Regions from separate parts of the Arthrobacter sp. TJ-265 genome, predicted to be linked through region 2. Evidence: riboswitches for the same ligand, from Rfam matches in the RefSeq annotation. Region 2 holds a riboswitch; the other holds the start of a gene.

Region 1 (4,173 bases), on a different contig from region 2:
CGGAGCCATCCCGAATCGGTCGCGCACCACGCCCTGCGGGCATCGCACAGCGACCTCACACTCGTTCTCCGCGAGCACGGTGATCGACGAGCGCTCCTCTGCGTAGCGGCGGAAGGCCGGGACGCAGGCTCCTTCAGCGGGGAATCCTGGGACTATCCGGCGCTGCTGGACGATCTGACCGCGATGTCGCCCCCGTTGCTGCTGACACCGGCGGATACCGCCCGCCTGCTGCACGGGTCCTCCCTCCCTGCCCCGACGACGGCGGTGTGCGTACGACTCGCCGGGTCGGGAGAGCGGCACTACATCCTCTTCGTCCGCCGGGCGGAGGTCCCGTTCACCGACGTCGACCACGAGATGGTCCGGACGTTCGCGTCCCATGTGTCGTTGGCCCTGGAACTGCTGCGGGCCCAGCGGGAACGGGAACAGGAAGCGGTGTTCGGCGACCGGGACAGGATCGCACGCGACCTCCACGACCTGGTCATCCACCGACTGTTCGCGACAGGCCTGAGCATGCAGGTCCTCAGCAAACAACTCACGGATCGCAGGGCGCTCGAACGCATCAGCGTCGTGACCGCCGAGCTGGATGCCACGATCAGGGAACTGCGCGACACCATCTACTCACTGCGATCCGTTCCGCGGGCCACCTCGACCTTCAGCGCCGGCGTCTTCGCCCTCGTGGCGGCAGCGGCCAGGAGCCGCGCCCTCCAACCCGTCCTGCACCTCTCAGGCCCCCTCGACGCCGCTGTCGACCCCGAACTGGCCGAACATGTTCACGGGGTCCTCACGGAAGGCCTGTCCAACGCCCTCCGGCACGCCGCAGCACACTCCGTCACGATCACGCTGCAGGCCCTTCCGGATCGCCTCGAGATGGAGATCATCGATGACGGCTCCGGGTTCGCAGAACCGCCCTCGTGTCCCGGACTGACGGAGATGCGGCGCCGGACCGGACTCTGCGAGGGCACCCTCTCGATCTCGAGCCCCCTCGGCCATGGAACGCACATCCTGCTCATCGTGCCCCTGGGCACCGAGGGCGGCGGGGACCAGGAATCCGGGAGGTAGGAGGCGATTGCGGTAAGGTCGGTCTCGCCTCTAGAAGCGGGGCTCTTGGGTTTGTTGCATGTGAATGAGGCACTTCGTGAGTGATAACAGCAGGTTGGACCCGGCGAAGCTCTTCCCGGAGGATCTGACATCGATCGATCGGGATGACCTTGACATCCTGAACAGCAGGAACCACCGCTCGAGGGATGTGCAGTACATCCGTGACGGGGGCGTGGACGCGGAGACCGAAGGGCAGCACCACGAACTCCGGGAAGAGCTTGATCGCCGTCAGCTGGCACGCGACACCTTCGTATCCGCCGACAACGAGGACGCCGACAACGAGGCGAAGGAAGCCTGAGCCCGCCTCCGGTGGGCGCGACTACCGTCAGAGCGCCACGAGGGCATCGATGATGTCGCTGGTCTCCGTGCGGTTCGTGTAGTCCACGTGAACATCGATGAACCGGATGGTGCCCGTCGCGTCGGCGACGATCACCGTGGGGAACGGGATCGTCAGCGACCGGTCCAGGTTGGATCCGGCGACGTCGATCCCGAGGGCTATGCGCGCCAGCGTCGACTCGGGGCTGGGTGACGTGACGATCCCGAGCTGCGAGGCGAGGGTGTTCCCTGCGTCCGAGTAGAGCGATACGTACAGCCCCCTCTCGTGTGCCATCTTCCGCGTGATCTCCGGGTGCTGGGGGCTGACGGCGATGAGCCGCGTCCCGAAGGTCTCGGCGAGGGGGCTCAGTTCCCGCTGGTAGGTCTGCAGGGTGATGCTGCAGTAGGGGCACCACTCGCCCCGGTAGAACACGATGATCGCGGCTGCGGCCCCGAGGACCTCGCGCAGGGGCACCGGATGCCCTCCGTCGTCGTACAGGATCGCCTCGGGAAGCTTGTCGCCCACGCGGGCGATCCCCTGGGGCAGCCCTGCGCGGCGGAGTTCCTCCTGCTCCATCATGAAGACCTCCGCGAGCGCCGGGCCCACCTGCGCCTCGAAGGTCGGCCTGAACGCGTCCACCTGCGTCGCGATCGTGTCGGTGAATTTCTGTCGTTGCTTCATCTTCTCCCTCCGCACACCACGACGGGAGCCTCGAGCCCGTCGCACTACCAATTGTGGGCCAGGCCACACGATTTCCCAAGACGACGGCCATATTCGGGCGGCGGCCGGGGCCCACCGGGGATGCGCGCTGCGGAAGACCTGACGGAATCCTTGGCCACCGCTCAGCGGATTCCGGCGGCTGCGGGGCAGATGCGACGGGACAATGGGGTGCGGGTCCCGCTGCATCGCGGGGACCCACGACGCCCGGGCAGCCGCTCGGCGACAAGGGCAAACCCGGCGCGAGCCGGGGACGCAAAGCCACGGGACCCTCGCGGTCAGCCGGGCCACCGAACCCGTGAGGTGCCGATCATGCTTCCCGTTCCCCGTCTCGCAGCAGCTGCAGTCCTGACGACCGCCGCGCGCCTCGTCGTGGTCGCCGCGGTGCTGTCCGTCCTCATGCTCGGGGGGCCGCCGGTGTCCGCTCAGGCCGCGGCCACGGGCACGCCCAGGGTCACGGTCAGCACCACCTCCGGAGTGCCCGGCGCCGCCGTCACGGTGACTGGCGCGGGCTTCCCGAGGAAGAGCAGGGGAACCGTCGTGGCAGGGGCCGTGGGTGCGGCTCTGACCACGTCGCCGACGGGCGCCTTCACCGTCTCGATCGTGCCGACGGGGACCGGCCCGGTGGACATCACGGCGACGGTCGGTACCAGCACGGCGAGCGTCCGATACACGCTTCTCGAGCCTGCGCCCGCCCCGGGCGCCCCGAAGGGCATCCGCTTCGGCGTCGGCACCAATGGCGGGCCCGCGGCCGGCGGCGAGCTCGACGAGGTCGCGACACTCGCGGGCGAGGCCCCTTCCCTCGTGCTGTCCTACAAGGACTTCAACCAGCCCGCGCCCATCGCCGAGCTGGACGCGGTGCGCGCCCGCGGCGCCGAGACGCTGCTGACCTGGGAGCCGTGGACCTGGGGTGGCGGCGCCGACCAGTCCGCCTACTCCCTCGACCGCATCGCGGCCGGCGAGTTCGACGCCTACCTCCGCGAGTGGGGCACGGCTTTGGGGCGTTGGGGGCAGCCCGTGTATCTGCGGTTCGCGCACGAGATGAACGGGGACTGGTACCCGTGGGCCGCCGGCGTCAACGGCAACACCGAGGCCGACTACATCGCGGCGTACCGGCACGTACACGACGTCGTCGCCTCCACCGGCGCGACCAACATCAGCTGGGTCTGGAACCCCAATGTCCCCTACTGGGGGTCCACGCCCATGGATCGGCTGTACCCGGGTGGAGACTACGTCGACGTGGTGGCGCTCGACGGCTACAACTGGGGCACGTCGCAGGCGTGGAGCTCCTGGCAGGAACCCGAGGCGCTGTTCGGGGACGGCATCGCACAGCTCCGGCAGATCGCCCCGGGCACGCCGATCATGATCGCCGAGACTGCCTCGTCCGAGATCGGCGGGTCCAAACCCCGATGGATCTCCGACCTGTTCAGGTACGTCTCCGCGCAGCAGGACGTCGTCGCGCTCGTCTGGTTCCACATCGTCAAGGAGGCCGACTGGCGCATCGACAGCTCCCCCGCCTCGACCGACGCCTTCGCCACGGCACTCGCCGCGCGACGCTGACCGACGCCCGGCACGGGATGAGCCCGGACCCCGGCGTCAGTGCCCCGACGGTGGCGGCTGGCAGCGCGGACACCACCAGGTCCGACGACGGCCAGGATCATCCGGGACCTCCGCCCTGACGTGCACGGCGGTGCCGCACCGGAGGCACGGCCTGCCGGCGCGACCGGCCACCCAGTGCTTCTCGCCCCGCCGGGTGTTCCCCGTGGTGACCTGGTGCGCACCCGGCTGCATCGCGGAGAACCGCAGGCACCGGGCGCCGAGGGCCACCAGTGCCGGCACGTCCACGTCGGCCACTGCTGTGTCGGGGTGGACACCCCGCAGGAAGCAGAGCTCGTTGGCCCACAGATTTCCGAAACCGGCGATGTTCCGCTGATCGAGCAGGGCGGCCGCCACGCGCTCTCCCGGGCCGCGGCGCAGCCTGCGCACCGCCTCGTCCGCGGACCAGTCCTCCCGCAGCGGGTCCGGACCGAGGTGACCCACGG
Region 2 (4,173 bases):
TCCATCGGGCCGGCGCACCATGACGGCGTGGACCGCGCGGCTCGGCCTCGACGTTCCGCCACGGTCCCTCGACCTCCTGGAATCCGTGGTCCGGGCGGTCAACGTGCTCACCAACCACCTGCGCGCCCACCGGTTCGACGGCGTCGTCATCCTGGACCGGCACCTGCACTGCCAGCAGGCGCTGCGCACCACCCGCGGACTGCCGCGGGGCAGGTTCCTCGCTGCGCTGGCCCGCACGCTGCCGGCCCCGGACGTCGTCGTGTTCCTCGACGTCAGCCCGGAGGAGGCCCTCCGCCGGATCACCGCGCGGGGCTCCGACACCGAACGCGTGGAGCACCTCCGGGCCTACCGCGACGCCTACCGCGGGCTTCCCGAATTCGCGGGTTTCCGGCGCGTGGATGCCGACGGCGCGCAGCCCCGGGTCGTCGAGGAGCTCGAGGGGATCGTCGACGGGGCCGGCCGGGTCGCGGCGCGGTGCGCGACGGCGGACCGTCCTCCGCGTGGGGTGGACGATGCAGCTGCTCCCGCTGGATAAGGTTTCAGGTATGAATGAGATCGCCGCCTTCCTCGACGCACGCATCACCGAGGACGAGAAAGCCGCCCGCACGGGCACCCTCCCGGAAGAAGTGTGGGGTGCGCGGGGCTGGTACGAGCCCGCGCGGGTCCTGTCGGAATGCGAGGCCAAGCGGCGTCTCCTGCAGTTCGCGCTCGCCGACCTCGGTGAGCCCCACGGGTCGAGCGTGCTGAAGCTGCTCGCCGGTCCCTGGGCCGGCCACGGGGGCTACCGGCCGGAGTGGAAGGCCTGACCGGAGGACGGCTCAGGCGCCCGGAGCCCGACGCCGCCCGGCCGGCACCGGGTGACGGGACGGTGAAGCGCAGCGGTCGTACCGGCAAACGTCCTGCTCCAGCGCAAGCTTTGCGCAAGAACTCCGTGCAGGTGCACGCCGCCCACCTGCCGTCGCTAGGCTTGGAGTGTGCCCCTACCTTCGACTCCGTCAGGCCCCGACCAGTATCAGGGCCGGTATCCGGTGGACGGCGCGGCACCCCTCCCACACGATGCCGCCCCGTCCCTCGACGCGCCGGGCAAGGCGGCGCCCCTCGTGGACCCCTCGGTCCTCGGGGACATGGCGCGCGACTTCTCCGACCCCGCCGTCGTCCTCCGGTTCGCGCGTGACTTCTCCGCGACGCTCGAGGGCAAGCTCGAGCGGTTGGAGCTGAGGATCGGGGCCGGCGATGCCACGGGCGCCGAGGACGCCGTCCTCAGCGTGACGACGTCGGCCATGATGGTGGGCGCGGTCCGCCTCGACCAGGCTGCGCGGGTGGTCCACCGGATGATCGTCGCCCACGACCTCGACGGCGCCCGGCGCGCGAGCGCCCTGCTGCGTGCGTGCGCAGCGGACACGCTCGGGGTGCTGCGGGCAGGCTACCCGGACCACCCCGGGGCGGCAGCTCTCAGCTAGTCCTTGTTTCGGGGCACGACGCGGAACCCCACGCCCCGCACCGTCGTGATGAGGTCCGGGCCGCCGTCCACGCGCGCCAGCTTCTGGCGGAGATTCGCGATATGCACCTCGATGGCCCGCTCGTCCGTACGGCTGACGAAGTTGTACCCCCGGTAGTCCCCGCCCCGGGACACCCGGACCAGCTCCTCCTTGGTCCGGACGGCGCCGTTGCCGCGCATCAGCTCGTACAGCAGATTGAATTCGGTCTTCGTGAGCGGCAGTTCCACGCCGGCACAGCTGGCGATCCGCGCGTCGCCGTCCACCGTGATGCCGCCGTTTCGCAGGACGTTGGCGGACTTCGCCGGGACGGCATCGTCGTCGGACGGGGTGGGCGCGGGGGCTGCGAGTGCCTCGGTCCGGGCCGGCGGGGAGTGCGTGTTCTGCCCGATGCGTGGGCGGCGGAGCATCGCGTCGATGCGGGCCCGCAGTTCGCGGGGCCGGAACGGCTTCAGGACGTAGTCGTCGGCTCCGGCCTGGAGTGCGGTGAGGATGTCCATCTCGTCGCTGTGGCCGCTGAGCACGATCACGTAGCAGTCGGTGGTGTTGCGGATCCGGCGCAGGACCTCGTAACCGTCGATATCGGGGAGCCCGATGTCCAGGGTCACCAGCATCGGGTGCTGCTGGCGGACCACGTCGACACCGTCGCGCCCGGTGGTCGCACCACTGACCACGAAGCCGCCCTGTTCCAGGACGGCGCAGACCAGGTTCCGGATGTCGAGATCGTCCTCGATGACGACGGCGGCCCGACGATCGCCCGGTGGGGAGCTATTCATCGCGTGCTGCACCGGGGCGGTTCCGTGGGGCGGCCGGGGTCTGCCGGCGGGCGGGTCTGGGAACTGGGGGGACGTGGCGTGTCCGAGGCATACTCCGTGGACCTGTTCTCTTCGGCGGCCCGGCTGACCTCAGGGGTCCCGTGGCTTTGCGTCCCCGGCTCGCACCGGGTTTGCCTTTGTCGACGAGCGGCTGCTCGCTCGACGATAGTAGCAACCCCCACCGACGCCGTCATGAACGACGGGGAGCGCCGTCGGTCCGTGGCGCCACGGCACCCGACGCAGGGTGTCTCCCTCGCCGTCAGCTCCTCCGCGCAGGTGGGCGGAGGAGGAGCGCCGCGGACCGCAGTACCGCGTCGCTGACGGCAGCCAGGGACGTGGATCCGTGGCGCCACTGCTGCCAGTACAGGGGGACGTCCACGTGGCCTCCCGGGTCGAGCAGGACGAGGCCCTGGGGGTCGGACCGCAACTCCAGTTCGGACACGAGGCCCCACCCCATGCCGAAGCGGATCGCGTCCGCGAAGGCCTGCGCCGCGGGCAGGAAGTGACGCGGCGGGTCGAAGGCACTGCGGATGCGCGAACGGAGGTACTGGTCCTGGAGGTCGTCCTTCCGGTCGAAGAGGACCACGGGGGTGCGGGAGAGCCGTCCCGGCGTCGCCCCGTCGGCGAACCAGGTGTCCCGGAAGTCCACGGAACAGACGGGCACGTAGCGCATGACGCCGAGCGGCTGCGAGGAACATCCCTGCACGGGAGTGGCCACGGACGTGATGGCCGCCGAGGCGGCACCGCTGCGCAGCAGGTCGAGGGAGTAGTCCTCGTCCTCCCGGAGGATCTCGAGCTGCAGGGTGTCTGCGACGCGGGCGAGGGCCGGCAGTACCCAGGTGTGCAGCGAGTCGCCGTTGGCCACGATCGTGATCCGCCGGCGGGGGCCGTCGCGGGCGGAGTCGAGCTCGGTGGCGAGGTCCGCCGACAGCAGTTCGAGCTGCCGCGCGAAGCGGACGATCGCCTCTCCCGCTCCGGTGGGGCGGAGGGGGCGTGTGCGGGTGAGGACCGGGCGCCCGACGGCCACCTCGAGGGCCCGGATCCGCTGGCTGATCGCTGAGGGCGAGACGGACAGCGTGGAGGCCGCTGCCTCGAAACTGCCCTTCTCGATGATCGCCGCAAGGGCTTCGGCCTGTCCCGGATCGACTAATCGCATAAGCAACTCTTATCTCGGTGAAGAAGCATTAGTTTGTCTAAGCATAAGTGCCGGCCCTAGGTTGGTTCCGTGATCTCCACCGCCGCCACCGGCTTCGCCGCCGGACTGACCCTGATCGTCGCCATCGGCTCGCAGAATGCCTTCGTGCTGCGCCAGGGCCTGCGGCGGTCCCATGTCGCGCTGGTCGTGGTGGTGTGCGCCGTCTCGGACCTCGTGCTCATCGTGCTCGGCGTCGGCGGGTTGGGAGCGGCGATCGAGCAGGCCCCCGTGCTCGTGGAGGTGGTGCGCTGGGCCGGGGCGGCTTTCCTCACGGGATACGCCGTCCTCGCGGGGCGGCGCGCGCTCCAGGGGGAGCGGCTCGACGTCGGCGGAGGGCCCGCGACGACGTCCTGGCGTGCCGCGCTCGGAACCTGCCTCGCCCTCACCTGGCTCAATCCGCACGTCTATCTCGACACCGTGCTGCTGCTGGGATCACTCGCGAACACGCACGGCACGCCGGGCCGGTGGTGGTTCGGCGCGGGCGCCGCCCTCGGCAGCATCCTGTGGTTCTCGGCGCTCGGCATGGGGGCGCGCTTCCTCGCCCCCGTCTTCGCCCGCCCCTGGGCCTGGCGCATCCTCGATGCACTGATCGCCGCGGTCATGCTCCTGCTGGCCGTGCTCCTCGTCCTGCGGTAGCGCGCGTCGGTGGTCGCGGCGCTACCCGCGG

The links. A riboswitch is a leader RNA that binds a small molecule or an ion and turns the genes downstream of it on or off. The one in region 2 is predicted to bind cyclic di-GMP.
Region 1: linked by a shared signal. The riboswitch ahead of AC4D2E_RS14715 (glycoside hydrolase family 26 protein) and the one ahead of AC4D2E_RS00195 (response regulator transcription factor) in region 2 are both predicted to bind cyclic di-GMP.

Annotation. Positions count from the first base shown of each region.
Region 1 is NZ_JBZCND010000004.1:182,292-186,464, reverse strand. It holds gene AC4D2E_RS14730 (GAF domain-containing sensor histidine kinase) at 1-1,059, shown strand, start outside; gene AC4D2E_RS14725 (hypothetical protein) at 1,124-1,396, shown strand; gene AC4D2E_RS14720 (peroxiredoxin-like family protein) at 1,424-2,095, opposite strand; cyclic di-GMP riboswitch class I at 2,352-2,426, shown strand; gene AC4D2E_RS14715 (glycoside hydrolase family 26 protein) at 2,444-3,691, shown strand; gene AC4D2E_RS14710 (DNA-formamidopyrimidine glycosylase family protein) at 3,728-4,173, opposite strand, start outside.
Region 2 is NZ_JBZCND010000001.1:36,043-40,215, forward strand. It holds gene AC4D2E_RS00180 (AAA family ATPase) at 1-535, shown strand, start outside; gene AC4D2E_RS00185 (DUF6221 family protein) at 546-806, shown strand; gene AC4D2E_RS00190 (hypothetical protein) at 975-1,460, shown strand; gene AC4D2E_RS00195 (response regulator transcription factor) at 1,457-2,272, opposite strand; cyclic di-GMP riboswitch class I at 2,383-2,457, opposite strand; gene AC4D2E_RS00200 (LysR family transcriptional regulator ArgP) at 2,571-3,467, opposite strand; gene AC4D2E_RS00205 (LysE/ArgO family amino acid transporter) at 3,537-4,142, shown strand.